One region of the Micromonospora sp. 050-3 genome, then DNA from elsewhere that is predicted to be linked to it. Evidence: predicted binding sites of a transcription regulator. Region 1 holds the regulator's gene; each other region holds the start of a gene.
The links. The regulator HrcA, encoded in region 1, represses chaperone genes, less so after heat shock. The targets are predictions, from matches to a motif close to GGTTNGCACNCTCNNNNNGAGNGTGCNAACC.
Positions count from the first base shown of each region.

Region 2: the regulator HrcA is predicted to act here: its motif matches at 7,784-7,814, upstream of groL (chaperonin GroEL).
Region 3: the regulator HrcA is predicted to act here: its motif matches at 7,817-7,847, upstream of groES (co-chaperone GroES).

Region 1 covers NZ_JAJPVX010000001.1:65,660-75,367, reverse strand. The annotation lists gene ACLJOK_RS00365 (histidine triad nucleotide-binding protein) at 1-284, opposite strand, end outside; gene ACLJOK_RS00360 (SDR family NAD(P)-dependent oxidoreductase) at 383-1,144, shown strand; gene ACLJOK_RS00355 (hypothetical protein) at 1,172-1,843, opposite strand; gene ppk2 (polyphosphate kinase 2) at 2,012-2,923, shown strand; gene ACLJOK_RS00345 (16S rRNA (uracil(1498)-N(3))-methyltransferase) at 2,944-3,678, opposite strand; gene dnaJ (molecular chaperone DnaJ) at 3,680-4,825, opposite strand; gene hrcA (heat-inducible transcriptional repressor HrcA) at 4,901-5,923, opposite strand; gene ACLJOK_RS00330 (DUF4870 domain-containing protein) at 6,149-6,775, shown strand; gene hemW (radical SAM family heme chaperone HemW) at 6,842-8,065, opposite strand; gene ACLJOK_RS00320 (enoyl-CoA hydratase-related protein) at 8,085-8,873, shown strand; gene ACLJOK_RS00315 (SDR family NAD(P)-dependent oxidoreductase) at 8,916-9,680, opposite strand.
Region 2 covers NZ_JAJPVX010000003.1:666-10,373, reverse strand. The annotation lists gene ACLJOK_RS28000 (hypothetical protein) at 1-20, opposite strand, end outside; gene ACLJOK_RS27995 (glycerol-3-phosphate dehydrogenase/oxidase) at 109-1,923, opposite strand; gene ACLJOK_RS27990 (S8 family serine peptidase) at 2,040-4,577, shown strand; gene ACLJOK_RS27985 (GNAT family N-acetyltransferase) at 4,647-5,582, shown strand; gene ACLJOK_RS27980 (hypothetical protein) at 5,661-5,909, shown strand; gene groL (chaperonin GroEL) at 5,966-7,588, opposite strand; gene ACLJOK_RS27970 (hypothetical protein) at 7,862-9,025, opposite strand; gene ACLJOK_RS27965 (cold-shock protein) at 9,121-9,324, opposite strand; gene ACLJOK_RS27960 (GNAT family N-acetyltransferase) at 9,650-9,708, shown strand, end outside.
Region 3 covers NZ_JAJPVX010000003.1:314,776-324,483, forward strand. The annotation lists gene ACLJOK_RS29515 (hypothetical protein) at 1-118, shown strand, start outside; gene ACLJOK_RS29520 (DUF4142 domain-containing protein) at 152-892, opposite strand; gene ACLJOK_RS29525 (DUF1707 domain-containing protein) at 1,018-1,314, opposite strand; gene ACLJOK_RS29530 (ROK family protein) at 1,334-2,515, opposite strand; gene ACLJOK_RS29535 (sugar ABC transporter permease) at 2,538-3,800, opposite strand; gene ACLJOK_RS29540 (ATP-binding cassette domain-containing protein) at 3,797-4,615, opposite strand; gene ACLJOK_RS29545 (sugar ABC transporter substrate-binding protein) at 4,730-5,815, opposite strand; gene ybaK (Cys-tRNA(Pro) deacylase) at 5,995-6,477, opposite strand; gene ACLJOK_RS29555 (THUMP-like domain-containing protein) at 6,525-7,721, opposite strand; gene groES (co-chaperone GroES) at 7,981-8,295, shown strand; gene groL (chaperonin GroEL) at 8,366-9,708, shown strand, end outside.

The DNA of each region.
Region 1 (9,708 bases):
TGCCCGCCGTACGCGCCGGTGTTGAACATCAGCCGGAAACCGTCGCCGAGCAGCCCTTCGTCCTCGGCCACGGCGGCGGACGTCGCCAGCACGTCGGCGGCCAGCGCCGGGTCACCCTGGGCGAGCGTGGCGACGTCGGCGTAGTGCTCCTTCGGAATGACCAGGACGTGCACCGGTGCCTTCGGGTCGATGTCGCGGAAGGCGAGGGTGGTGTCGGTCTCCCGGACCACTGTGGCCGGGATCTCCCCGGCGACGATGCGGCAGAACAGGCAGTCGGATCCCATCGGGGCAGTGTAAGGACTAACGGTCCGGGGTCGCTTCGGCGCAGCATGCGCCGCCGGCCCGTTCGCAGGGAACGTACGGCTGAGGCAGGATGGCCGGCATGACGGATCGGGCGGTACTCGTGACCGGGGCCTCGGGCGGGATCGGCCGGGCGGTGGCGAAGGCGTTCGCAGCCGGCGGCGACCGGGTGGCCATCCACCACCGCGACTCCGCCGACGCGGCCAAGGCACTGCGCGCGCAGCTGCCGGGCACCGGGCACGTGGTGGTCCGCGCCGACCTCACCGACCCGGACGCGGTCCGGGTCATGGTCGACCGGGCCGCCGAACAGCTCGGCGGGCTGGACGTGCTGGTCAACAACGCCGGGACGTACGGCGACCGCGACGACCCGCACCCGATCTTCGGCGCCTCGTACGAGGAGTGGCAGAAGCGCTGGCGGCAGGTGTTGGAGACCAACCTGACCGGCGCCGGCAACGTCACCTGGTGCGCCGCCCAGCACATGCGCGAACGCGGCGGGCGGATCGTCAACGTGTCGTCCCGTGGCGCGTTCCGCGGCGAGCCGGAGCAGCCGGCGTACGGCGCCAGCAAGGCGGGGCTGAACGCGCTGGGCCAGTCCCTCGCCGTGGCGCTCGCGCCGTACGGCATCACTGTCGCCACCGTCGCGCCGGGCTTCGTGGCGACCGACATGACCACCGAGCACCTGCGCGGCGAGCGGGGCGCGGCCATCCGGGCGCAGAGCCCGTTCGACCGGGTGGGCCAACCGGAGGAGATCGCGGCCGCCGTGCACTGGCTGGCCTCGCCGCAGGCCGAGTGGGCCTCCGGCACGATCGTCGACCTCAACGGCGCCTCCTACCTGCGCAGCTGACCCGACATCGCGAAGAGGTGGGCGCGCCTACCTGTAAATGAGAAACACCAAGAAAACCGCCGCAGCAACAACTGCGGCGATCGAGGCTGCAATCCGGAACCGTGATTTGTTCCGACGGGCCATCGCCCGCAGCTGCATCTCCTTTTCCAGCCTCGATCTCGCCGCTGCACGTTGCTGTTCACGACCAGTAATCTTGCTCCAGCGGTCATCGCGTTGCACCCGAGTCGGTGGCTCACGGTTGAGTTTGCTCCAGCGCAAACCAGAAGCGTCGGTGAAATACACTCCGATGCCCAGCGTTCCAGTTCTGGCGGCCCGCTCGACGTTAACTCCTGGCAACTGCAGGTAGGAGAAGCTGCCCTTGACCTCTCCCATGAGAACGTGGAGAGCGGAGGGATAGGTGCCGATCAACCGCTCGTCACGGAGAAGCATGACCCGCAGGTCGTAAAACGGCACGCCACTGTAATTGGCAATCGTGAAGCTTCGTAGCTCATCAGGATCCCGAGGCAGGTCGTCCAACACCGGAACGATCAGCCGCGCCTGAGCTGCCTCATTGTCGCGTTGTTCCTCTCGCCGCACCTGGATCTCATGGCGGAACAGCAGCCAGGTAGCCATTGCGGCAAGACCCGACAGCAGCAGGCCGACGACACTTCCCCACGCCTGCATCCAGTCGGTGATCTTCGGAGCCTCGGCAGCGAGCACCGCGCCAGGGTACGCGTGACCATCCACAATTGTTGATCGATTGTCAGCCATTGGACCGTCCCCCGCCGTGGCGCTCGCACGGCTGCGGCGGGCTCTCGTGCCGACCGCCGACAGATCACCCGGACGGGGAGGTGGTTGACGGTTCGCGGGCGGGTAAGTCCCACCGACATGGCCGACTCCGCGCTGCTGGACCTCACCGCCGACTACCGGGTGGCCGATGGCCACGACGACGACCCTGTCCTGCTCCGCCCCGACGGCACCCCCGTCGAGACCTGGCGCGAGGACTACCCGTACGACGAGCGACTGGACCGCGAGGAGTACGACCGCGACAAGCGGCTGCTCCAGATCGAGCTGCTGAAACTCCAGGACTGGATCAAGGAGTCCGGCGAGCGTTTGGTGATCATCTTCGAGGGCCGGGACGCGGCCGGCAAGGGCGGCACCATCAAACGCTTCATGGAGCACCTGAACCCGCGTGGCGCGTCGGTGGTGGCGCTCGCCAAGCCGGACGAGCGGGAAGCCGCCCAGTGGTACTTCCAGCGGTGGCTGGCCCACCTGCCGGCGGCCGGCGAGATCGTGCTGTTCGACCGCTCCTGGTACAACCGGGCCGGCGTGGAGCGGGTGATGGGCTTCTGTAGCCGCAAGGAGTACCTGGAGTTCCTGCGGCAGGCCCCGGAGCTGGAACGGATGCTGGTGCGCTCAGGTATCCGGCTGGTCAAGTTCTGGTTCTCCGTCTCCCAGAACGAGCAGCGCACCCGGTTCGCGATCCGTCAGGTCGACCCGGTCCGGCAGTGGAAGCTGTCCCCGATGGACATCGCCTCGCTCGACCGGTGGGACGAGTACACCGAGGCCAAGGAGGCGATGTTCTTCTGGACCGACACGGCCGACGCGCCGTGGACGGTGGTGAAGAGCAACGACAAGAAGCGGGCCCGGCTGGAGGCGATACGGCACGTGCTGCACCGCTTCGACTACACCGGCAAGGACCCCGAGGTGGTTGGCACACCGGACCCGCGGATCATCGGGCCGGCCGGGCTGGACCTACGGCCGGAGGAAGAGGTGGTGCCGGTGTTCCCCCGGCCCTGACCGAGCCAGCCGCCGACGGGTCACCAGCGGCCGAGGCGGGCGGCCAGCACGCTGAGGGCCGCCACCCCGGCGGTGGAGGTGCGCAGCACGGCCGGCCCGAGGCGTACGGGTCGCCCGCCGGCTTCGGCGAAGGCGGTCAGCTCGGCCGGCGCGATGCCACCCTCCGGGCCGACCACCAGGACGATCTCGCCGGTGGAGGGCAAATCGGCCGTGGTGAGCCGGTCCTCGGCCTCCTCGTGCAGCACGAACCCGGCGGCGGCACCGGCGATCCGACGGGCCACCGTGGCGGTGGACTCGTCCGGCGCACCGGCCACCACCGGCAGCCACGGCCGGCGGGCCTGCTTGGCCGCCTCCCGGGCGGTGGCCACCCACTTTTCCCGGGCGCGTACGCCCCGGTCGCCGCGCCACTGGGTCACCGAGCGCGAGGCCGCCCAGGGCACGATCTCGTCCACCCCGACCTCGGTCATCGCCTGCACGGCAAGTTCGCCCCGGTCGCCCTTGGCGATGCCCTGCACCGTCACCAACCGGGGTACTGGCGCGTCCGCGTACCCCCGGGAGGTGACGGTGACCTCCAGGCTGCCCCGGCCGACGGCCGTGACCACGGCGGCGGCCGTGCCGCCTCGGCCGTCGGCGAGCAGCAACTCCTCGCCGACGCGCAACCGCTGCACTGTGGCGGCGTGGTGCCCCTCCGGGCCGTCCAGGGTCAGCGCGTCGCCGGTGGGCAGCGCCTCGACCAGGAAGAGCGGTGCGGACACCTCAGGCGTGCCCGTTGAACGCGTCGCGCATCCGGGAGAAGAAGCCGCCCTGCTTGGATAACTCGGCGACCTCCTCACCACGGGTCTTGGCGAAGTCGCGCAGCATCTTCTCCTGGTCCGGGTCGAGCTTGGTCGGAGTCCGCACGTCCAGGTGCACGTAGAGGTCGCCTCGGCCGGTGCCGCGCAGGTGCGGCACGCCCCGGGCGCGCAGTCGCAGCGTGCTGGCCGGCTGGGTGCCGGCCTTGACGTCGACGGTCTCCTCGCTGTCCAGCGTCTTGATGGTCAGCCGGGTGCCCAGCGCCGCCGCCGTCATCGGCACTGTGACCCGGCAGTGCAGGTCGTCGCCCTTGCGGGAGTACACGTCGTGCGGGCGCTCGTGGATCTCCACGTAGAGGTCGCCGGCGGTGCCGCCGCCGGGGCCCACCTCGCCCTGCTGGGCCAGCCGGATCCGCATGCCGTCCTCGACGCCGGCCGGGATCTTGACGGTCAGCGAGCGGCGGGTCCGCACCCGGCCGTCGCCGGCGCAGGTGGGGCAGGGGTGCGGGATGGTGGTGCCGTAGCCCTGGCACACGGTGCACGGCCGGGCGGAGACCACCTGGCCGAGGAAGGTGCGCTGCACCGACTGCACCTCGCCCCGACCGCCGCACGCCTCGCAGGTCGCCAGGTGCGTGCCGGCGGCCGTGCCGGCACCGGAGCAGGTGGTGCAGAGGACAGCGGTGTCGACGGTGATCGGGGCCTCGACGCCGAACGCCGTCTCGTGCAGGTCGAGTTCGAGCCGCAGGATCGCGTCGGCGCCCGGGCGGGTACGCGGGCGTGGGCCACGGGCACCACCTCCGGCACCGCCGAAGAACGCGTCCATGATGTCCTGGAAACCGACGAACGGGCCGGCGCCTCCGGGGCCACCCGGGCCACCGGCGCCGCCACCACCCGGGGCGAGCGGGTCGCCGCCCAGGTCGACGATCTGCCGCTTCCGGTCATCCGAGAGGACCTCGTACGCGGCGTTGATGTCCTTGAACTTCTCCTGAGCCTCCGGGTCCGGATTGACGTCCGGGTGGAACTGGCGCGCCAGCTTGCGGTAGGCGCGCTTGATCTCGTCATCGGAGGCTTCCCGGCTCACACCGAGAATGCCGTAGTAGTCCCTGGCCACTGCGTTCCGTGTCCTCATGTTCGTCTCGCGTTGTGCCGGTCGGCGGCCGCAGCCGGCCGCATCGGCCCTGACCAATCAGTTCTGGGCCAGCAACTCGCCCACGTAGCGTGCCACGGCGCGCACCGTGGCGATGTTGCCGGGGTAGTCCATCCGGGTGGGCCCCAGCACCCCCAGGCCGCCCAGGATGGTGGTGCCCGGGCCGTACCCGGTGCTGACCACCGAGGCGGCGCGCAGGTTGTCGAACTCGTTCTCGTCGCCGATCAGCACACGGGTCGTGCTTGGCTCGGTCTCACCGATGAGCTTGAGCAGCACGACCTCCTCCTCCAGAGCTTCGAGGATCGGCCGCAGGGAGCCCTGGAAGTCGAGCAGGCCGCCCCGGGTGAGGTTCGCGGTGCCGGCGAGCGCGATCCGCTCCTCGTGCCGCTCGACGAGCGTCTCCAGCAGAACGGTGGCGAGCGTGGTCATTGTCGGACGCAGCCCGGTCGGCGCTTCCTCGACCAGCGCCTGCACCAGCGGTGGCGTCTCGGACAGCCGGGCGTTGGCGAGCTTCTCGTTGATCAGTCGGCGCAGGTCGGTGACGTCGTCGGCGGGCACCGGCCCGGGCAGCTCCACGAGTCGCTGCTCCACCCGCCCGGTGTCGGCGATCATGACGAGCATCAGCCGGGTGGTGGAGATCGGCACCAGCTCCAGGTGACGCACCGAGGAGCGGGCCAGGCTCGGGTACTGCACGACGGCGACCTGCCTGGTCAGCTGGGCGAGCAACCGCACTGTGCGGTGCACCACGTCGTCGAGGTCGACCGCGCCGACCAGGAAGCGCTCGATGGCCCGGCGCTCGGCCGGGCTGAGCGGCTTGACCCGGGACAACCTGTCGACGAAGAGGCGGTAGCCGCGGTCGGTGGGCACCCGGCCGGCACTGGTGTGCGGCTGCCGGATGTAGCCCTCCTCCTCCAGCACGGCCATGTCGTTGCGAACCGTGGCCGGGGAGACCCCGAGCTGGTGCCGCTCGACCAGCGCCTTGCTGCCGACCGGCTCCTGGGTGGAGACGTAGTCTTCGACGATGGCGCGGAGCACGGCGAGTTTCCGGTCGTCGAGACCCATCCTCCGCACCTCCTGTCGCACGTCGGCCGCCGGCGCTCCGGGCCGGCCGGGCCGTACTGGCACTCGACTGTAGCGAGTGCCAGTCTACGTCGGCGGACCCGCCGACGCGATGATCAACGGCCACCCGCCGGTGCGGCCCACGCCACGCTGTTGGGCCGATCGGCCCGCACTGCCAGGCGGTGTCGCTCTGGTGCGGCGTTGCCATGGGCCCCTACCGTGACATCCATGACTGAACCTCCTCGCCCTCCCGGGTCGGGCGACCCCGGCAACTACCCGCCGGAGCCCACCTCCCCAGGCCCGTTCCCGTCGGCCGAGCCGCCCACCGCACCACTGTCCGGGGCTCCCGGCCCGGCCGGCTATCCCCCGGCCGGTGGCTATCCTCCGCCCACCGGTGACCAACCGCCGTCAGGCGGCTACCCTCCGGCAGGCGGCTACCCCCCGCCCGGTGGCTACCCCCCGCCCGGTGGCTACCCGGCCGGTGGGGCCTACGGCGGCCCCGGTGGCGGCTACGCCAACAACGAGGACAAGACCTGGGCGCTGGTCGCGCACTTCGGCGGCGCCCTCGGCGCGCTGGTCAGCTTCGGTCCGCTGGGCTTCGTCGCCCCGCTGATCGCCTACCTGGCCCGCGGCCAGCAGTCGCCGACCGTCCGGGCGCACGCCCTCGCCGCCCTGAACTTCCAGATCCTCTGGTCGATCATCGCGTTCGTGCTGCTCTTCGTGAGCTGGTGCCTGCTCTTCCTGCCCAGCATCGCCGTCGTGGTGATCCAGATCCTGTTCGGGATCATCGCCGGCATGAAGGCCAACGAGGGCACCCCGTACCGCTACCCGATGACGGCCAACTTCATCAAGTGAACCGGGCCGGCCGCTCCCCCGGCCGGACTGGTTCACCGCTGCCGCGGTCCAGGGGCGGTGGGCCACTCAGGGCAGCAGGTCGCGGACGACAGCGTCGGCGAGCAGCCGCCCGCGCACTGTGAGCACCGCCCGGCCGGCGGCGTACTCGTCGGCGGCCAGCAGGCCGCCGGCGAGCGCCCGTTCGGCGCCGGCCCGGCCGGTGGCGTCGAGCACCGCCAGCGGGAGGCCGCTGGCCAGCCGCAGCCGGAGCATCACGTCCTCCATGTGGGCCTCGTCGACAGTGAGCACCTCTCGGGCCAGGCCGGGAGACGCGCCCGCGGCCAAGCGTTGGGCGTACGCCGAGGGGTGTTTCACGTTCCACCAGCGCACCCCACCGACGTGGCTGTGCGCCCCCGGCCCCAGCCCCCACCAGTCCGCGCCGGTCCAGTAGAGCAGGTTGTGCCGGCAGCGGGCCTCCTCGGTGCGGGCCCAGTTGGAGACCTCGTACCAGGAGAGCCCCGCCGCGTCGAGCGCGGCCTCCGCGGCCAGGTAGCGGTCCGCGGCCACGTCGTCACTGGGGTACGCCAGCTCGCCGCGCCGCATCCGGGCGGCGAGCCGGGTGCCGTCCTCGACGATCAAGGCGTACGCGCTGACGTGGTCCACTCCGGCGGCGACGACCTGCTCCAGCGAGGCGGCGAAGTCCTCGGCCCGCTCCCCGGGGGTGCCGTAGATCAGGTCCAGGTTGACGTGCTCGAACCCGGCGTCGCGCGCCTCCAGGGCGGCGGCGGTGGCCCGGCCGGCGCTGTGTTTGCGGTCCAGGATCGCCAGCACCCCCGGGGAGGCGGACTGCATGCCCAGCGAGATCCGGGTGTAGCCGGCGGCCCGCAGCAGCTTCAACGATTCCGGGGTGACCGACTCGGGGTTGGCCTCGGTGGTCACTTCGGCGTCGGCGGCCAGCCCCCAGGTGCTGTCGATGCCGTCGAGGATGCGGGCCAGGTCGTCGGCGGGGAGCAGGGTGGGCGTGCCGCCGCCGACGAAGACGGTGTCGACCCGGGGCGGCGGGGTGTCGCCGAGCACCCGGGCGGCGAGCGTCAGCTCGGCCAGGACGGTGTCGGCGTACCCCTCGCGGCTGGCGCCGCCGCCCAGCTCGGAGGCGGTGTAGGTGTTGAAGTCGCAGTAACCGCAGCGGCTGGCGCAGAACGGGACGTGCACGTACACGCCGAAGCCGCGCGCGCCGACCGCAGTGGTGGCGGTGGCGGGCAACGATCCGTCGACGGGGACGGTCTCACCATCTGGAAGGACGCCGGGCATGGCCACTAGTGTGCCCGGCATGACCTCTCCCGACGTCCTCGTGCGGGTCGCCACGGCCCGCGGGGTGACCACCCTCACCCTGGACAGCCCGCACAACCGCAACGCGCTCTCCACCGGCCTGATGACCCAACTGCTGGCCGGGCTGGCGGACGCGGTCGCCGACGAGGCGGTCCGAGTGATCGTGCTCGACCACACCGGCCCGGTCTTCTGCTCCGGCGCGGACCTGAAGGAGACCGCCGCGGCGTACGCCAGCGGCACGGTGCCGGCCGGGATGCTGGGTGACGTGCTCGCGGCGCTCTGGGAGTGCCCGAAGCCGGTGCTGGCCCGGGTCGGCGGGCCCGCGCGGGCCGGTGGGCTTGGCCTGATCGCCGCCGCCGACCTGGCGGTCTGCGCCGACGAGGCGACCTTCGCGTTCACCGAGGTACGCATCGGGGTGATCCCGGCGGTGATCTCGGCGACCGTGCTGCCCCGGCTGCACCCCCGCGCCGCCGCCGAGCTGTACCTGACCGGCGAGACCTTCGACGGTCGTCGCGCCGCCGAGATCGGCCTGGTGACTGCCTCGGTCCCGGCGGACGGGCTGGACGACGCGGTACGGGGCTACTGCGACTCGCTGGTGCGCGGCGCGCCCGGGGCGCTGGCCGGCGCGAAGGAGCTGCTGCGCCGACCGGGTACCGCCGAGTTGCGCGCCGACCTGGCCCGACTCTCCGCCGTCTCGACCGGCTACTTCCTGTCCGACGAGGGGCGCGAGGGCGTCATGGCGTTCCGCGAACGTCGACCGGCGCGCTGGGTGCCCGCCTTCGACGACTGACGGTCGGGGCGCCACCGGGAGCGGTGGCGCCCCAAGGCTGGGTCACCAGGCGGTCGCGCCGCCGTCGACCGGGTAGTTCGCCCCGGTGATGTACGACGCCCGGTCGGAGGCGAGGAAGACCACCAGCTCGACGACCTCCTCGGGGCGCGCGAAGCGCTTGAGGAGCGTCTTGGCGGTGATGGCGTCCCGCGCCTCCTGGTTGTCACCGAGGTCGCGTTCGCTGGCCGGGGTGAGGGTGGGCCCGGGGCTGACCGCCACCGCGCGGATGCCGTGGGGCGCGCCTTCGAGCGCGAGCTGTCGCGTCATGCCGATGATGCCGGCGTTCGCGGCGGTGTGACCGACCATCGGCGGGACGTGGCCGCCGATCAACCCGGCCATGGAGGCGGCGCTGATGATGACACCGCCGCCCCGCCGCACCAGGTGCGGCCAGGCGAACTTCGACACGAAGTACGGAATGTCGAGTTCTCCGGTGATGGTGTAGCGCCAGTCCTCCACGGAGAAGTCGGGCATCGGGCCGAAGCGGAGCGCTGCTGCGTTGTTGTAGACCACGTCGAGCCCGCCGTAGGCGGCCGCGGCGTCGTCGACGAGCTTGCGTACCTGCTCGGGGTCGGTGAGGTCGACCGGCGCGATGCCGGTCATCTCGCCGCCGGCGCGACGGACGAGTTCGACGGTCTCGTCGTTACCGGCGACCTGGAGGTCGGCCCCGACGACCTTTGCGCCCTCGCGGGCGAAGGTCAGCGCCGCGACGCGGCCCAGCCCACCGCCGGTGCCGGTGATCAGCACGACCTTGCCATCGAGCGTTCCCATGGAACTCCTCCTCGGTTGACGACCAACG
Region 2 (9,708 bases), on a different contig from region 1:
GGGCGCGCGCGGCGTAGCACGCGCGGAAACCTACCCCACCGTAGGTAGCGTTCGAAACCACCATCCGGGCCGGTATCGATGGTTACCCATCGGTAACGTCGCAATTCGTCATCGAGCGGACGGGCGCAGCTCCGCCTGATCGTCGTCGCCCCGGTCGGCCGCGTAACCCCGCACGTCCGGAGCGCCGAGCCGGGCCGCGTCCGCCGCCGCGTCGTCCGGCATCAACTGGGACTGCCGCTCCGCCTCCACCCGGGTCCGGTAGTGCTCGACCTCGCGCGCCCGGGTGGCCGCGTCCCACCCGAGCACCGCGCCCATCAACTCGGCGGTGTGCTCCGCCGACTCCAGCCCTCGGTGGCTGGTCTCGAACGAGATCCGGGTCCGCCGGGTCAGCACGTCCTCCAGGTGCAGCGCGCCCTCGGCCCGCGCCGCGTAGGCGACCTCCGCCGCCAGATACTCCGGAGCACCGGCCAGCGGAGACGCCAGCAGAGGATCGGCGTCGACCAGCGCCAGCAGGTCCAGGGTCAGAGTGCCGAACCGCTCCAGCAGATGCTCCACAACGCCCACCGGCACGCCGTGCCGGCGCGCCAGGTCGGCCCGGTCCCGCCACATCGCCGGGTACCCGTCGGCACCGAGCAGCGGCAGATCGGCGGTACGCGACGAGCGGGCGCCACCGAGCCGGCGAGCGGCCCGATCGACCACGTCGGACGCCATCACCCGGTACGTCGTGTACTTGCCGCCAGCGACCAGCAGCAGCCCGAGCATCGGCTCGAAGACCGCGTGCTCACGCGAGAGCTTCGAGGTCGAGTCGGCCTCGCCGGCCAGCAGCGGCCTCAGCCCGGCATACACCCCCTCGATGTCGGCGGTGGTCAGTGGCCGTTCCAGCACGGTGTTGACCTGCTGGAGGAGGTAGTCGATGTCGCGGGCCGAGGCGGCCGGGTGGGAACGGTCCAGCCGCCAGTCGGTGTCAGTGGTGCCGATGATCCAGTGCCCGCCCCACGGGATGACGAAGAGCACCGAACTCGCCGTACGCAGGATGAGCCCCGTCTCGCCGGTGATCGCCGAGCGGGGCACCACCAGGTGCACCCCCTTGGAGGCGCGCACCCGGACGCCGGGGCGCAGGCCCACGTCGTTGAGCATTCGGGACATGTCGTCGCTCCACACGCCGGTGGCGGCGATGACGGTGCGGGCCTGCACCTCGAACTCCGCGTCCGGCGAGCCGGGCGGCGCCTCCAGGTCCCGGACGCGGACGCCGGTCACCTCGCGCGCCTGCCGGATCAACCCGACGGCGCGGGCACTGCTCACCACAGTGGCGCCGAGGCTGGCCGCGGTGCGGGCCAGGGTGACCACCAGCCGGGCGTCGTCGACCTGCCCGTCGTAGTAGCGGATCGCCCCGGCCAGCGCGTCGGCCCGCAGACTCGGGAAGATCCGCCGGGCGCCCTCCCGGGTCAGGTGACGGTGCAGGGGCATGCCCCGACCACCACCGAAGACCCCGGCGAAGACGTCGTACGCGGCCACCCCGGCGCCGTAGTACGAGCGGCGGAAGACCCGGGCCGGCAGGTCCCGCAGACCCCGCCCGGCCGGCAGCGGCACCATGATCGGCACCGGGCGTACCAGGTGTGGCGCGAGCCGGGTGGCCAGCAGGCCGCGCTCGGTGAGCGCCTCGTGGACCAGGTGGAACTCCAACTGCTCCAGGTAGCGCAGGCCACCGTGGATGAGTTTGCTGGACCGGCTCGAGGTCCCGGCAGCAAGGTCACGCGCCTCGACCAGCGCCACCTTCAGGCCTCGGGACGCCGCGTCCAGAGCGGCACCGGCTCCGGTCACCCCGCCCCCGATGACCAGCACGTCGAAGCGCTCGGCACGCAGTCGACGCAGGTCGGACGCACGGCGGACCGGTGAGAGCTGACCGGCGACGGATCGGGAGATATTGGGGTCGCGCACCCGTCCACCGTAACCGCCGAGCCACGGTGTCGACATTCGCCGCCCGCCCGGGAACCCGACGCTCGGGTCGAAACCCTTCGTCGTAGTCGTAAGGTTCTCGGATGCACGGTCAACCTGCGCAACCCGGTTCCAGCGACAGCAGTTCCCCGTGGCCGGTCGTCGCGGCCGTGCTGGTCGGCTGCTGGACGGTTGCGATCACAGTGGGCACCCAGACCGGTGGCTGGCTCACCGACCAGGTGCTGCTGGGCTTCGGACGGGACCGGCTCGGCTGGCTCTGGCCGGTGCTCGGCCTGGCCACCGTCGTGCTGGCCGGCACGCCCGCCCTGCTGCTGGCCGTCCTGCCCCGGTCGGCCGCGGTCCGGGCCACCGGGCGGGCCTGGCTGATCGGAGCACTCGCGCTCGGCGTGCTCACACTGCTGCGGGTCGTGCCGCTGGTGCATCACGAGGCTTACCTCGCCGCGCTGGCCGGTGCCGCCCTGCTCGGCGCGCTCGCCGTGCGCTGGTCGGCACGCCGGTGGGCGTACCCCGGGCTGGTTGGCCCGGTCGGCGGCCCGGCACCCACCGGCGACGCCGACACCACGCGGCCCGAGGCCACCGGAGACGACGACACCACGCCGCCCGCAGCCACCGGACAAGGCGACACCACGCGGCGGAGGTCGCTCGGTTTCGGCCCGGTGCCGCTGCTCGCGCTCGCCGCCGGGTTGGCGCTGCTGCTGCCGTGGGCCTGGCTGGGCGCGCTCGGCGGTCTCCTGGAGACCGCGCTCGCGCTGCTGGCGGCCGCCGCGCTCGGGGTGCTGGCCGCGACTCTGCTGGACGCCCTCTTCTGGGCCCCGTTCGCGGTTGGGCGACCGCCCCGACCGGCTCGGCTGGTGCTGGTCGGCGGCATGGTCGCCGGGGTGGCGCTGCTGCTGCTCGCGGCCGGGACCGGCCAGTCCGGCGCGCAGCTGCCCGCCCTGCTGACAGTGCCGCCGGTGGGTTTCGCGCTGGCCGCGCTCTGGGCCGCGACCTGGCGGCCCACCGCCGACCCGGCCGAGGCCACCCGCGCCGGCCGAACAGCGACCGGCTGGCTCGTGGGCCTGGCCGCGCTCGGCCCGCTGGCCTTCACCGACCCGGAAGAGATCAGCCTGCTGCTGGTCGGCACCCGGGACATCCCGTTCTGGGTGGCGGCCGCCGCCGGCGTCGGGCTCGCCGTCGCGGTCCTGGTCGCCATCGGGTACGCGGTGCTGCTCGCCCGCCCGACGGCGCGCACCCCGAACAGGCGGTTCGCCGCGGTGGCGGCCGTGGTGCTGCTGGTGACGTTCGGCGTTGTCGACCTCGGCCCCGGCCAGCCGGGCCTGTACGGCGAGCGGCTGTTCGTGGTGCTGCGCGCGCAGGCCGACCTGAGCGATCTTCCGGCCGCCGCGCCGGGTCGGGCCGGGCGCGACGCCCGCGCGGCGGAGGTCTACCGGCGGCTCGTGACGACCGCCGAGCAGAGCCAGGGCGACCTGCTCCGGGGGTTGAACCGGCTGCGCCTCGACCCGGTGTCGTACTACCTGGTCAACGCGGTCGAGGTGGACGGCGGCCCGGCGGTGCGGGCCTGGCTCGCCCGCCGGCCGGAGGTGGCACGGGTGCTGGTCAGCCAACGCCTGCGCCCGCTGCCGGCCCCGGCCGGGCAGAGCCGGGGCACCGCGCCCACGCCCACCGGCCCGCAGCGGAACATCCTCCAGATCGGCGCCGACCGGGTGTGGTCCCAACTCGGTGTCACCGGCACGGGCATCGTGGTCGGCAGCTCCGACTCGGGGGTGGACGGCGGCCATCCGGCGCTGCGAGCCGGGTTCCGTGGTGGGGACGACTCCTGGTACGACCCGTGGGACGACACCCGGAGCCCGACCGACCAGGGCGGACACGGCACCCACACGGTGGGCAGCGCGGTCGGGCGGGACGGCATCGGGGTGGCACCGGACGCGCAGTGGGTGGGCTGCGTCAACCTGGACCGCAACCTCGGCAGCCCCGCGCACTACCTGGACTGCCTCCAGTTCATGTTGGCGCCCTTTCCGGCCGGCGGCGACCCGTTCACCGACGGCCGTCCGGAGCGCGCCCCGCAGGTGCTGACCAACTCGTGGGGCTGCCCGCCCATCGAGGGTTGCGACCAGCGCGTCCTGCGGCCGGCCACCGCAGCCCTGGACGCCGCCGGGATCTTCGTGGTCGCCGCGGCCGGCAACACCGGCCCGTGGTGCGCGTCGATCGACGACCCGCCGGCCCCGTACCCAGACGTGCTGACAGTGGGCGCTGTGGACGCCCAGCGGCGGGTCGCCGAGTTCTCCTCGCGCGGGCCGGTGCCGGGTGGCTCGGGTAAACCGGACGTGCTGGCGCCGGGGGTGGGTGTGGTCTCGGCCATGCCGGGCGGCACGTACGCCGCGCTGGACGGCACGTCGATGGCGACCCCGCAGGTGGCCGGGGTGGTCGCGCTGATGTGGTCGGCGAACCCGGCGCTGGTCGGCGACGTGACCCGGACCCGGCAGATCCTTCGGGACACCGCCACCGCGGCGACGCCCACCTATCGCTCCGACAGCCCCTCCGACGCCTGCGGCTCCCCGTCGAACGTCACCGGCGCCGGGCAGGTCGACGCCTACGCAGCGGTTCGCGCCGCCCAGCAATAGGCAGGTTTCCTTCCTGAAGTGCTGAGCCGGGGGTGCGACTCGACACCCGGTGATCTAGGGTCGGCGACCATGAACGCCGAGATCACCGTCACCGAGCTGACCGCCGACCTGGTCCCCAGCGTCGTACAGCTCTGCCAGCAGGCTCTCGACCTGCCCGAGGACGCCGCCGAGGCGGCTGCCATCGTTGACGTGCTCTGGACCCGGGCCACCGCCGACCGGCCGGTGGTCGGGCTGGGCGCGTACCGGGGTGCGGACCTGATGGGGGTGCTGATCTGTTCGGTGTCGTCGACCGAGCCGGGGATCGGGCACGTGGACCTGGTAGCGGTCCTTGCGGAACAGCGGCGTCGGGGCGTCGGCCGGGCGCTGCTCCAGCGGGCCGAGCGGGTGCTCGCCGAGCGCGGGGCGACCGAGGTGCTGCTCGCCGGAAATCCGCCGTACTACGCGTGGCCGGGCATCGACGTCCGCTACACGCCGGCGGTCTGCGCCGCCCTCGCGCTCGGCTACCAGCAGGACCGGACCGCCTGGAACATGACAGCGGACCTGTCGTACGACGGGTCGCCGGCACTGCGGTCCACCGAGGCGACCGAGCGGCGGCTGGCCGACCAGGGCGTCACCGTGCGCCGGGCGGAGCCGGCGGACCTGCCGAGGCTGACCGAGTTCGCCCGGTCCACCTTCGGCGGGACGTGGGACGGCGAGTTGGCCGGGTCGGTGGGGCGTGCCGACGCCGGTTGCCACCTGGCGGAGCGGGACGGCGAGTTGCTCGGCTTCGCCGCGTACGGGTCGTCCCGGCCCAGTTGGTTCGGGCCGATGGGCACCGCGCCGGCCGCGGAGGGGTCGGGCATCGGCGGGGTGCTGTTGCGGCGCTGCCTGCGCGACCAGCGGGCGGCGGGGCTGGACCGGGCACAGATCGGCTGGGTAGGGCCAGTGCCGTTCTATTCGGGTAGCGCGAGTGCGTGGATCGAGCGGGTCTTCTTCCTGTACCGGCGAACCCTATCCGGGGCATAACCGGGGCAAACAGGACATTGATCCATTCGCCCGCACCGGCCATCGACGCCCCCTACCGTTTCGGTAGAGGAGGCAGCCATGACCACGGATGACAACCAGACCGAGGACGGCACGCCGATCACCTGGAAACCGGTGGGTGAACTCCCCGGCCAACTGCCGTTCGACCGGCTCGACTACGGCGACGCCGAGCAACTGGCCGAGATGACCACCGACGGTGAGCCGTCGGTGGTCGAGGAGCCGCAGGAGATGGTGGACGCGCCGATCCAACTGCTTCCGCCGTACAACCGGGCACATAAGCGGCGCAACCAGCGCCCACTACCGACCTGACGACGAACGGGGCGGACCGCGTCAGCGGCCCGCCCCGTTCGGTGTCGGAACTGGACTCAGAAGTCCATGTCCCCGCCACCCGGGCCAGCCGGGGCAGCCGGGGTCTTCTCCGGCTTGTCCGCGACAACGGCCTCGGTGGTGAGGAAGAGCGCCGCGATGGAAGCGGCGTTCTGCAGCGCCGAGCGCGTAACCTTGGCCGGGTCGATGATGCCCGCGGCCAGCAGGTCGACGTACTCGCCGTTGGCGGCGTTCAGACCGTGACCCGCTTCGAGGTTACGGACCTTCTCCACCACGACGCCGCCCTCAAGGCCGGCGTTGACGGCGATCTGCCGCAGCGGGGCGTCCAGCGCGACCTTGACGATGTTCGCACCGGTCGCCTCGTCGCCGACCAGGTCGAGCTTGTCGAAGGCGGTCTTGCCGGCCTGAACCAGCGCGACGCCACCACCCGGGACGATGCCCTCCTCGACGGCGGCCTTCGCGTTGCGAACGGCGTCCTCGATGCGGTGCTTGCGCTCCTTGAGCTCGACCTCGGTGGCCGCGCCGACCTTGATCACCGCAACGCCGCCGGCCAGCTTGGCCAGCCGCTCCTGCAGCTTCTCCCGGTCGTAGTCGGAGTCGCTCTTGTCGATCTCGGCCCGGATCTGGTTGACCCGACCCTGGATCTGCTCGGCGTCACCGGCACCGTCGACGATGGTGGTCTCGTCCTTGGTCACCACGACCTTGCGGGCGCGGCCCAGCATGTCGAGGCTGGCGGCGTCGAGCTTGAGGCCGACCTCCTCGCTGATGACCTGGCCACCGGCGAGGATGGCGATGTCGGTCAGCATGGCCTTGCGGCGGTCACCGAAGCCCGGCGCCTTGACGGCGACCGACTTGAAGGTGCCACGGACCTTGTTGACCACCAGGGTGGCGAGAGCCTCGCCCTCCAGGTCCTCGGCGATGATCAGCAGCGGCTTGCCCGACTGCATGACCTTCTCCAGGATCGGGAGCAGGTCCTTCACCGACGAGATCTTGCTGTTGGCGATCAGGATGTACGGGTCGTCGAAGACGGCCTCCATACGCTCCGGGTCGGTCATGAAGTAGGCCGAGATGTAGCCCTTGTCGAAGCGCATACCCTCGGTGAGCTCCAGCTCCAGCCCGAAGGTGTTGCTCTCCTCGACGGTGATGACGCCTTCCTTGCCGACCTTGTCCATCGCCTCGGCGATGATCTCGCCGACGGTGCTGTCGCCAGCGGAGATGGAGGCGGTGGAGGCGATCTGCTCCTTGGTCTCGACGTCCTTGGCGAGCTTGGACAGCTCCTCCGAGACGCTCGCGACAGCGGCCTCGATGCCCCGCTTCAGGGCCATCGGGTTGGCGCCAGCGGCCACGTTGCGCAGGCCCTCGCGAACCAGGGCCTGGGCCAGGACGGTCGCCGTCGTCGTGCCGTCACCGGCAACGTCGTCGGTCTTCTTGGCGACCTCCTTGACCAGCTCAGCGCCGATCTTCTCGTACGGGTCCTCGAGCTCGATCTCCTTGGCGATGCTCACACCATCGTTGGTGATGGTGGGGGCACCCCACTTCTTCTCGAGCACGACGTTGCGGCCCTTGGGGCCGAGGGTCACCTTTACGGCGTCGGCGAGCTGGTTCATGCCCCGCTCAAGGCCGCGGCGAGCCTCTTCGTCGAAAGCGATCATCTTGGCCATACGGCGTTGTCCTCCTGGACACTCACGGGCCACCCGAGTTTGTGTGCCCCGGATGGGCCGCCTGGTGTGCGCACCTTGGGACGTCGCCACCTGGCGACGACGACGTCCTTCGGCCGGGCCGGATAGCCCGCGACGACCGGCCATGTGCCGCCCCGGTGTCTCCACACCGGCGCAACCTGGCCCCACCGTCCCGACCGCTGGCACTCACGGTATGCGAGTGCCAATGACTTGTTTAGCACTCTCCCCTGCCGAGTGCAAGCACGATGGGGCCGCTCAGCCGAGTTCCGCAGCCAGCCCGGGAGTGTTCACCGGCCCCTCATGGGCGCGCTGCTCGGCGTACGTCACCAGCAGACCGATCATCTGAGCGAGGTGGGCCGGCAGGACCAGCACTGCGGTGATACCGATCACCACCACCGTCCCGGCGGCGGTACCCGCCGAGGAGAACGGATCCGTTCCGAACGCGGAGGTGCCAACCCCTTCCAGGCCACCGGGGATCAGGGTGCCGACGATCACCGCCGCGGCCACCAGGGCCACCCGACCGAGCAGCAGGCCGAGCCGGTCGTGGAACATCCGGAACGATCGACCGATCGGGTTGTGGCGTTCGAAGAGATAGACCGGGCCGGCCATGCTCAGCGCGAAGGCCAGGTAGATGCCCGGCAGCACGCAGAAACAGACACCGATGCCGATCAGCAGACTGACCAACAGGGTCCAGCCCCACAGCCCGAGCGCCCGACGCAGGCCGTAGCGCAGCGCGGACTCCAGGTCAGCCGGCTGACCGGCCGCCTGTCGGGTGATCACCCAGGTGCCGGCGGCCCACCCGACGGCCTGCACCAACCCGACCACCAGGCTGCCGCCGACCAGCAGGACCAGGAGGCTCAGCAGTTCGGCAGCGAAATTGTCCGGCAGCGCGGGGGTCGACGTCGATTCGGCCTGGGCGGCCCACTTCGCCGACGGGTCCAGCCCGAGGGAGATCACCGAGAGCACCGCCGCCGGCAGCACCTGGGTGAGCAGCATGATCGGCACCAACTGCCGCCAGCCCCGGCGCAGCGCTCCCCCACACCTGTTGAACCAGCCGCCGATGCCGGCACCGGGCGGTGTGACCAGGGCGTCGTTCGGGTCGAACCCGTAACCCGGCGGGTACCAGCCAACCGGCGCCCCCGGGTACCACGGCTGCCCGCCGTAGGGACCCGACCCGGGCGGGTAGCCCCCGGTAGGCGGGAACGCCCAGCCTTGCGGCGGCGGGGCCGCACCCCAGGCACCCTGCCCGGGATCCCAGCCGGGCGGCGGACCGGCGGGGCTGGAGGGCAGGCCAGCCGGGGGCGGGCTCGGCCCCCAGCCGGGCGGCGGACCGGCGTGGCCGGGGCTGCCGGCGGGCGAGGACGGGTCCGGCTCCCCCGACCCGGAGGACGGAGTGGGCGGGGGTGGCTGGTCGGTCATGAACGCTCCTCAGCATCGGCTGGAACGGTTCACGATCTTCCCGGCTGCGCGCCCCAGCCGCAGCCCCGACTCACGGGGCCGATCGGCCAGGAAGCTCAGTCGATGACGCGTACGCGCTCCGCCTGCGGGCCCTTCTGGCCCTGGGCGATCTCGAACTCGACCCGCTGACCGTCGTCCAACGCCTTGTAACCGTCCATCTCGATCGCGGAAAAGTGGACGAACACGTCCTGACCGCCGTCGACGGCGATGAAGCCGTAGCCCTTTTCGGCGTTGAACCACTTCACGGAGCCCTGTGCCACGGTGCACTTCCCTCACTCTGCGCGGCGTTGCCTGACTCGGCGCTCGGCACGGCCGGGCGCCCTCGACCACCGACTCAGCGATCGATGACCGCCATTGGAATAGGTGACCGAAATCGCACGCTACACGAGGAGTGACGGCCGCGCACGGCCGCAAATCGGACACAGTTCCGGGCGTCCCGGCCGCGCTGATCGGCCGGGTTCCCGAGCCACCGAATTCGCCAGCGTCATTGCGAAATGGAGGACGGGTCGAGGGGCGCTCCCGAGGTGACCGGGATCGGGCCCAGCTCCCGAAACGCCGTCCCTCCCCTGTGGTAGGCATGCGGACATGACCACCGACATGGGCTCGCCGGCCCTGCGGCTCGCGGAGATCCGCCGGGTCCGGCC
Region 3 (9,708 bases), on a different contig from region 1:
CCACCGGGTGGTGGTGATCTCCAAGTGGCGCAGCAACCCCCGCCCGCTTCCGGACCCGCCAGCCCTGCTGGTGGCCCGCGCCCCGCACTCCTGGGACTTCACCCAGGTAGACCGTTGACGCGAGCCACCATCCAGGCTGCCGGCTGACTGGTCAGCTGCGGCGCAACATCCGGTAGGTGGCGATTCCGCCTGTGCCCAGCGCGGCGAGGAAGACCAGCCAGACGACTGTGCTGCTGACTCCGACCTGCGGGCCGGAGTTGGCGGCGGCGGCGGCCAGGAGCCCGTCCTCACCCGGGGCGGGCAGGGCGGCCGGCGGCAGCTCCGGCCAGCGGACCAGGCCGGTGCTCTCCAGCATCTGCATGTGGTGCATCACGAAGCCGTTGGAGTCGTCGCAGAGCTTGCGGACTGTGGCGTCCCGGGTGCTGGCGCGGACCGCGCCGATCACCGGGAAGATCTTGCCGTGGGCGACCCGGAGCCGGGTGACGAAGATCTGGTCGAACCGAGCGCCGGACGCCTTCTGCATCTCGGCCAGCCAGCCCTTCTGCTCGGCGGTCGGCTCGCTGGGGATCGTCGCGCCCAACTTGTTGGCCGCGTCGACCACGAGCTGGTCGAGCTTCTGGTGCTCGCTGGCGATGCCGGCGCCAATCTCCCGGACCTTCGCCGACTGTCCCTTCTCGGCGGCCATCTGGCCGGCTGGCATCTCCCACAGCCCGGCCAGCCGCACCCCGTTGAGCAGTGTCATGTCGGCGGCGTTGAGCTGCTGGCCACCGGCGGGCGCGGCGACGGCCACGCCGGGCAGGACACCGACCCCCGCGATGACCGCGATGAGCAGCATCGCCGCTCGGTGGGTCCGGGTGCCCATTCGGCGATGGGCGGATCTGAGCGGTGCCATGTCTGTGGTGCCTCCTCGGTCCGGACCGGAACGCGTCTGGACCGGGCAGCCGTACCCTGCCGGTTGCCCGTCCGCCCACTGGTACGGATTGATCGCGTGATCAGTTCACCGCGGAGCGACAGGGATCAGCGGGTGACGGCGAGCAGACCGCCGAGCAGCAGCAGCGTGAGCGCCGCCGCGGCGAAGACCATCAGCAACTCCTGACGCCCACGCGTGACCGGGCCGGCGTCGACGACCGTGTTGGGCAGGGCCGGCAGGTCGCGGGTCAGCGCGGCCAGGTCACCGAGGGTGCGCGCCGTCCACACAGCACCGGCCCGATCGGAGAACTCGTCAAGCGTCAGCCGGCCCGCCGCGGTGTGCTGGTGCAGCGCGGCGACCACCCGGTTGCGGTCGTCGTCGGAGGCGCGCAGCTCGACATCCACGCCGGACAGCGTACGCGGATCAGCCCACGTCGAGGGGGTCGGCGAGGAGCCGTTCGAAGGCCAGTTCGGCGGCACCGATCAGGGGCGCGTCCGCACCCAGTTTCGGTGTGCGTAGCCGGACGTGCTCCAGGCAGGCGCCGAGCGCGTTGGAGTTGAGCCGGCTGCGGATCTGGGCCGCCGCCGCGAGGTAGAGGTCACGCATGGTCCCGCCGAAGATGACCATCTCGGGGTTGAAGACGTTCACCAGGTTGGCAACCCCGAAGCCGAGCCAGTCGCCGGCCTGGCGGACCGCCGTCTGGGCTCTGGCGTCACCGCGGTCGGCCGCGTCGAAGACCTCCAGCAGCGCGTCACGGCCCCGGGCGTCGGAGCGTCCGGCGGCGCGCAGGAGGCCGTGCTCGCCGATCTCGGTTTCCCAGCAGCCCCGGGAGCCGCACTCACAGGGCCTGCCGTCGCGGACCACCTTCATGTGGCCGACCTCGCCGCCGTACCCACCGTGCCCGGTCAGCCTGCGCCCGCCGGCGATGATGCCGGCACCCACGCCGACGTCGCCGTAGAGGTAGAGGACGTTGTCGCAACCCGCCGCCACACCTCGTGCGTGCTCGGCGAACGCGGCGACGTCGGCGACGTTGCCCACTGTGATCGGTACGTCGATGCCCAACTCGTCGGCCAGGGCCGCGCCGATCGGCTCGTCCACCCAACCGGTGGTGGGGCCGAGTCGGACCAGGCCGTCGTCCCGGCGGACCATGCCGCAGACCGCGACGCCGGCACCGACGCAGATCGCGTCCGCCGGCACCAGTTGCTGCATCTCCTTGACCGCGCCGGCCAGCAGCGGCGCGGCCTCCGCGGCCAGCAACCCGCGTGGCCGATCCAGATCCCGGCGGTCCAGGACCGCGCCACCCAGACCGATCCGGGCGGCACGCAGTCGGTCCACCTCCACCGAGTACGCGTATGCGTAGACCCGGGCCGACTCGGGCCGGACGACCAGTGACGGTCGTCCGGCCCGGCCGGTCTCCTTCGGTGCCCCTTCGCTGACCAGCCCTACTGCGGACAGGTCGGCGGTGAGCGCGCCGATGGTGCTGCGGTTGAGGCCCAGCGTGGTGGTCAGTTCGGCACGCGTGGTCGCCCCATTGACGTGCACGTGCCGCAGCAGGGCCCCGAGGTTCTGCCGTCGTACGTCATCCTGGCTCGGTCCTGGGCGCATGCTGGTGCTACCTCCCGCGCGGTCAGCGGGTGCCGGTGGCTGCCGCGCGGCGGCGGGAGAGCGCGTCGACGCTGGCGGCGAGCAGCAGCACGACGCCCGTGACCACGTACTTGACTCCCGCGCTGTACCCCATCAGGCCCATTCCGTTTTCGATGACCGCGACCACCGCACCGCCGAGTACGGCGTCGAGGACGCGGCCCTTGCCACCGAAGAGGCTGGTGCCGCCGATCACCGCTGCGCCGACCGCGTAGAGCAGTACGTTACTGCCCCCGGTGTTCGGGTCGACCGAGTTGGCCCGGCTGGCCGCCACGATGCCGCCGATGGCTGCCATCGAGGAGCAGATCACGAAGACCGAGATCCGGATCCGGTCGACTCCGATGCCGGCCCGGCGGGCCGCTTCGCGGTTGCCGCCCACGGCGTAGATGTGCCGACCGTAGCTGGTGCGTTGGAGCACGAAGGTCCAGATGACCAGCAGCACCGCGATGATCGGCACCACGATCGGCACACCCTTGAGCGAGACGATGAGGACGTTGCGGCTGCGCTCCAGGTTGAGCACGTACACCGCGGTGCCGAGGATGACGGCGAGCCCGCCGATCCGCAGCGCCACCACCGCGAGCGGGTCGGTGATCAGGCCGCGGGCCACCCGGTTGCGGTGGCGCAGCAGTTGCACCGCCGCGTAACCGATGACCGCGAGGGCGGTCAGGCCCCAGCCCAGTATGGGGGCGAGGTTGCGGTTGGCGATAGCGACCAGCACCTCGTCGCGGACGGCGATGTTGGTGCCCTCCTTGACGAGCAGCAGCACGACGCCCTGGAAGGCGAGGAAGCCGGCGAGGGTGACCACAAAGGACGGAATGCCGATCTTCGCGACGAGCATGCCGAGCGTGGTGCCGATGACCACACCGGTGGCGACCGCGGCGAGCACGGCGACCCACCAGGGGTAGCCGAGCACGGTGACCACGTTGGCCAGCACCGCCGCGCAGACGCCGCTGGCGAAGCCGGCGGAGAGGTCGATCTCGCCGAGCAGCAGCACGAAGACCAGGCCCATCGCGATCAGCGTGACCGCCGCGCCCTGGGTGAAGAGGTTGGCGAAGTTACCGGCCGACAGGAACGACGACGGCCGCATGATCGCGAAGACGGTGCAGAGCACGATCAGGCCGAGCACGGCTGGTAGCGCACCGACGTCGCCACCGCGTACCCGACTCAGGTAGTTGCGGAAGTGGCCTCCGATGGTCGGCGTCGGTGTGACGGCGGCGGGGCCGTCCTTCCGCACGGCGGTGGTGGTCATCGGACGCCTCCTGAGATCGAGTCGGCCGCCTGCGGGCCGTCGCCGTTGCTGCCCGGGTCGGTGGCGAGGCCGAGCCCGCCCGAGCGCCCGGCGGTGATCAGCTCGACCACCTGGGCGTGGGTGATGTCGGTGGTCTTCACCTGGGCGACCATCTGGCCGAGGTACAGCGCGGCGATCCGGTCGGAGACGGCGAAGACGTCGTTCATGTTGTGCGAGATGAGCACCACGGCCAGGCCGTTGTCGGCGAGGCGGCGGACCAGTTCGAGCACCTGGGCGGTCTGCGCCACGCCCAGCGCCGCGGTCGGCTCGTCCAGGATGACGAGCTTGCTGTTCCACAGCACCGCCTTGGCGATGGCCACGGTCTGGCGTTGACCGCCGGAGAGGCTGGACACGTGCTGGCGAAGTGAGGTGACGGTGCGGATGGAGAGCCCCGCCAGGGTTTCGGCGGCGAGCTGTTCCATTGTCGGCTCGTCGAGGACGATGCCGCTGCGCTTCTCCCTGCCCAGGAACATGTTCTGCACGATGTCCAGGTTGTCGCAGAGCGCGAGGTCCTGGTAGACGACTTCGATGCCGAGCGTGGCGGCGTCGCGGGGGCTGCCGATGTGCACCGGTTCGCCGTTGAACAGGAACTCTCCGGCGTCGGTGGGGTGGATGCCGCTGATGCACTTCACCAGGGTCGACTTGCCGGCGCCGTTGTCGCCGACCAGTGCGGTCACTTCGCCGGGGTGGACGGTCAGGGCGACGTCGCGGAGCACCTGGACGGGACCGAAGCTCTTGTCGATCCCGCGGAGTTCCAGCAGGGGGGTCGCGGACACGGGGGTCTCCTTCTTAAGGGAGGGTCGGGGCCCGTCCGGCGGGCGCCGCCCGGCACGGGAGGGTTCTCCCGTGCCGGGCGGCGATGGTCGTTCCGGCGGGTACTGCGGCGTCGGTCAGCTGATGCCGGCTTCGGCGCAGAACTTGGTGTACGCCGCGGTGCAGACCTCTTCCTTGGTCACGTAGCCGTCGGCGATGACGTCCTTGACGCTGTCCTTGTAGATGGCCTTCGGGGTGAGCAGCACCGAGGGAACGTCCCGGTCGCCGTCCTTGACCGTCTGGCCGGTGTCCTTCTTCTCGCCCTTGGCGAGCGCGATGGCCAGGTCGGAGGCGGCCTTGGCCTCTTCCCGGACCGCCTTGTAGACGGTCATGCACTGGTCACCGGCGAGGATGTTCTGCAGGCCCTCGGTGCTGGCGTCCTGCCCGGTCACCGGCACCTTGCCGTTGAGCTTGTTCTTCTTCAGGATCGAGATGGCCGCGTTGCCGAGACCGTCGTTGGCGGCCAGCACACCGTCGATCTTGCCGTTGGCCTTGGTGAGCTGCTGCTCGAAGATCGTCGCGGCCTGCGCGTTGTCCCACGCGGGCACCGCGTCCTCAGGGCCCTTGACGTACTCCTTGGCGTCGAACTTCGGCTTGAGCACCGAGTCGTAGCCGGCCTTGAAGAGGGTGGCGTTGTTGTCGGTGGGGGAGCCGTTCAGGTACGCCACGACGGGGTTCTTGGCGCCCTTCTCGGTCAGGCACTTCGACAGACCCTCGCCCTGGAGCTTGCCGACGGTCTCGTTGTCGAAGCTGACGTAGTACTGGGCGGAGCCGCCGAGGGTGAGCCGGTCGTAGTCGATGGTGGCGACACCCTGCGACTTGGCCTTGTCGAGCACGGCCTTGCCGGTGCCGGAGTCCAGGTTGACGATCATCAGGGCGGTCACGCCGCCGGTGATCATCTGGTCGGCGATGGTCTGGAAGGCGGTCTTGTCGTTCTGGGCGTTCTGGATGTCGTACTTGACGCCGGCGGCCTTGAACGCCTCCTCCAGGAACCGACGGTCCGCCGTTTCCCAGCGGGCCGAGGACTTGCTGTCCGGGAGGATCACGCCGATCTTGGGGGTCTTGGCGGAGGCGGCCTTGTCGCCGGAGTCGTCGCCACAGGCGGTCAAGCCGCCGGTCGTGAGCAGGCCCACGGCGGCGATGGTGAGGATCCCCTTACGCATGTGCAGGGTCCTTTCGGAGGTGGGGGAGGTGTTGTTTTGTTGTGTCCGGCAACGTATTTCGCGTCACACCGGCTCCACAAGACCGCGCAGGTGCATAGTTTGTTGGGAGCGATAACAATTCAGCAACGCGACTGTTACTCCCCGGGTATCCCACGGGGGAGTCGACGTAACGACTGTCGTCAGTGGGTCTGCAACGGCGCGGTGCGGGCGTCGGTCAGCGCCACCAGATCCGCCGCGGCCAGTTCGAGTTGCAGACCGCGCCGACCAGCCGAGACGTAGATCGTCGGGAGATCCAGCGCGGATTCGTCCAGCACTGTGGGCAACCGTCGACGCTGCCCGAGCGGGCTGATTCCACCGCGTACGTAACCGGTGGCCCGCTCGGCGACCGCCCGGTCGGCCAACGCCGCCCGCTTGCCACCGACCGCCGCCGCGAGCGCCTTGAGATCCAGCTCGCCGGTGACCGGGACGACCGCCACTACTGTGAGCGCGCCGTCGACCTCGGTCACCAGCGACTTGAACACACGCTCCGGTGCCACGCCGAGCGCCACCGCCACCAGCGCGCCGTAGTTCGGGGCGTCCGGCGCCACCCGGTACGGATGGGTGCGATGCGCGATCCCGCGCCTGACCAACAGTGCCGTTGCCGGCGTGCCCTGTCCCGCCACAGCGACGAGGCTAGTCGACCGGCTGGCCGAGGCGACGCTAGGCGACGCTAGGCGACCGGCTGGCCGACGAGCACCGTCGGTGCGCCGTTGACCCGGGTGAGCACCAGACTCGCCGCCGCGTCCCCAGCCAGCCGCAGGTCCCGCCGGAGCTGTTCCGGGGTGAGCGCCGAACCCCGCTTGAGAATCTCGACCCGGCCCACCCGCCGGTCGCGCAGCAGCGCCCGCAGGCGCTTGAGTGAGAACGGCAGCACGTCGGTGATCTCCAGGCAGCGCGCGTACGGGGTGCGGATCGGCTGGTCGGCGTAGAGGTAGGCGATGCTCGGATCGCCCAGGGTGGCGTCCAGTTCGGTGGCCAGTTCGGCCACGAGGTGCGCGCGGACCACCGCCGGGTCCGGGTCGTACAGGTAGCGGCGCGGCGGCCCGACCGGTGCCTCGGCGGCACCCGAGCCGGTGAGCTGGTGGAGGTGCGCCTCGGCGCCCCGCTGGCGGTAGAGGGTGGCGCGGCGGGGCACCTCCGCAAGCTCGCCGCACCAGAGCGCGGCCTCGACCAGGTCGCCGTCCACGCCGACCCACTCGGCCTCCGCGCCGACCGGAATGAGCGCGTGGTCCAGGCCCGGGGCGACCTTCACCACTGTGCGCGGCACCCGCTCGGCCAGCCCGGTGACGAAGTCCCACGGTGGCGAGTAGGCGCGAGGGTCGAAGATCCGCCGCCCGGTGCCGGTGGTGCGGCGGGCCGGGTCGCAGAAGACCCCGTCGACCCCTGACACGTCGAACCCGGTCGCGTCGCCGCACTCGACGCTGAACAGCTCGGCCAGGCCGGCCGCCTCGGCGTTGGCGGCGGCCATCGCCGCGGTCACCGGGTCGGCCTCCACCCCGTACACCCGGATGCCGGCACGGGCGGCGGCCAGCGCGTCGGCCCCGAGCCCGCACCCGAGGTCGGCCAGGGTGCGCACGCCGGCCGCGTACAGCCGGGCGGCCCGACGGTCGGCGACCACCCGGCGGGTGGCCTGCTCCAGGCCGGGACGGGTGAGGAACATCCCAGCGGCGGCCGGGCCGAACTTGCCCACCGCCCGGTGGCGCAGCTCGGCCTGGGTGAGGGCCGCCGCGGCCAACGTCGGCGGCACCCCGGTCGCGCGCAGCGCCGACGCCGCGACCAGTGGATCACCGCCGGCCAGGTCGGCCGCCGCCGTGAGCGCGGCCGACCCCTCTGGGGTACGCAGCGCCGCCAGCTGATCGAGATCCACCCGGCCATTGTCCCGGCTGACCCGGAAATCCTGGCTGGCGGGGCGCGACGCGCTGGCACTCTCCTTGACGGAGTGCTAGCCACGGAATAACCTGCGATTAGCACTCTCACCCTGAGGGTGCCAGCGTCCGGGTCTCGCGACCCGGGTGCGCACGCCAGGCGGACCGGCACCCGCGACGACGGCACCGCCCGGTGGCATGAGGCAGATTGACGCTGGTCAGCCCCGCTGGCCAGCAACGAAACCAGTACCCCAGGAGGGTATGCCCGTGACTACCGCGACCAAGGTTGCGATCAAGCCGCTCGAGGACCGCATCGTGGTCCAGGCGAACGAGGCTGAGACCACCACGGCGTCGGGCATCGTGATCCCCGACACCGCCAAGGAGAAGCCGCAGGAGGGCACCGTCCTCGCTGTGGGCCCGGGGCGCGTCGACGACAACGGCAACCGGGTTCCGGTTGACGTGCAGGTCGGCGACACCGTCCTCTACTCGAAGTACGGCGGCACCGAGGTCAAGTACGCCGGCGAGGAGTACCTGGTGCTCTCCGCCCGCGACGTCCTCGCGGTCATCGAGAAGTAAGCAACCGATCAGTGCCAATGCCCCGGTCCGGCTCGCCGGGCCGGGGCAATGGCGCTTCGAAGGGACATAAATGGCGAAGATCCTGAGCTTCTCGGACGACGCCCGGCACCTGCTGGAGCACGGTGTCAACGCCCTCGCGGACGTGGTCAAGGTCACCCTCGGCCCGCGCGGGCGCAACGTCGTCCTGGACAAGAAATTCGGTGCGCCGACGATCACCAACGATGGTGTGACCATCGCCAAGGAGATCGAGCTCACCAACCCGTACGAGAACCTTGGCGCGCAGCTGGTCAAGGAGGTGGCGACCAAGACCAACGACGTCGCCGGCGACGGGACCACCACCGCGACAGTGCTGGCCCAGGCGATGGTTCGCGAGGGTCTGCGCAACGTGACCGCCGGGACCAACCCGGCCGGCCTCAAGCGGGGCATCGACGCGGCGGCCGCCAAGGTCTCCGAGGCGCTGCTCGGCCGTGCCGCCGAGGTCACCAGCAAAGAGTCGATCGCGAACGTGGCGACGATCTCCGCGCAGGACGCCACGATCGGCGACCTGATCGCCGAGGCGATGGAGCGGGTCGGCCGCGACGGTGTCATCACCGTCGAGGAAGGCTCCATGCTCACCACCGAACTGGACGTGACCGAGGGTCTCCAGTTCGACAAGGGCTTCATCTCGCCGAACTTCGTCACCGACCTGGAGAGCCAGGAGTCCGTCCTTGAGGACGCGTACATCCTGGTCACCACCCAGAAGATCTCGGCGATCGAAGAGCTGCTGCCGCTGCTGGAGAAGGTCCTGCAGAACAGCAAGCCCCTGCTGATCATCGCCGAGGACGTGGACGGCCAGGCGCTCTCCACCCTGGTGGTCAACTCGCTGCGCAAGACCCTCAAGGTCTGCGCGGTCAAGGCCCCGGGCTTCGGTGACCGGCGCAAGGCGATGCTCCAGGACATCGCGATCTCCACGGGCGCCGAGCTGGTCGCCCCGGAGCTGGGCTACAAGATCGACCAGGTCGGCCTTGAGGTGCTCGGCACCGCCCGGCGCGTCGTGGTCGACAAGGAGAACACCACGATCGTCGACGGCGGTGGCCAGAAGGCCGACGTCGCCGACCGGGTGTCCCAGATCCGCAAGGAGATCGAGGCCTCCGACTCCGACTGGGACCGGGAGAAGCTGGCCGAGCGGCTGGCGAAGCTCTCCGGTGGCATCGCCGTCATCAAGGCTGGCGCCGCGACCGAGGTCGAGATGAAGGAGCGCAAGCACCGCATCGAGGACGCCATCGCGGCGACCAAGGCTGCGGTCGAGGAGGGCACTGTGCCCGGCGGCGGCGCCGCCCTGGTGCAGATCCGCTCGGTCCTCGACGACGACCTGGGCTTCACCGGTGACGAGAAGATCGGTGTCTCGGTCGTGCGCAAGTCGCTCGTCGAGCC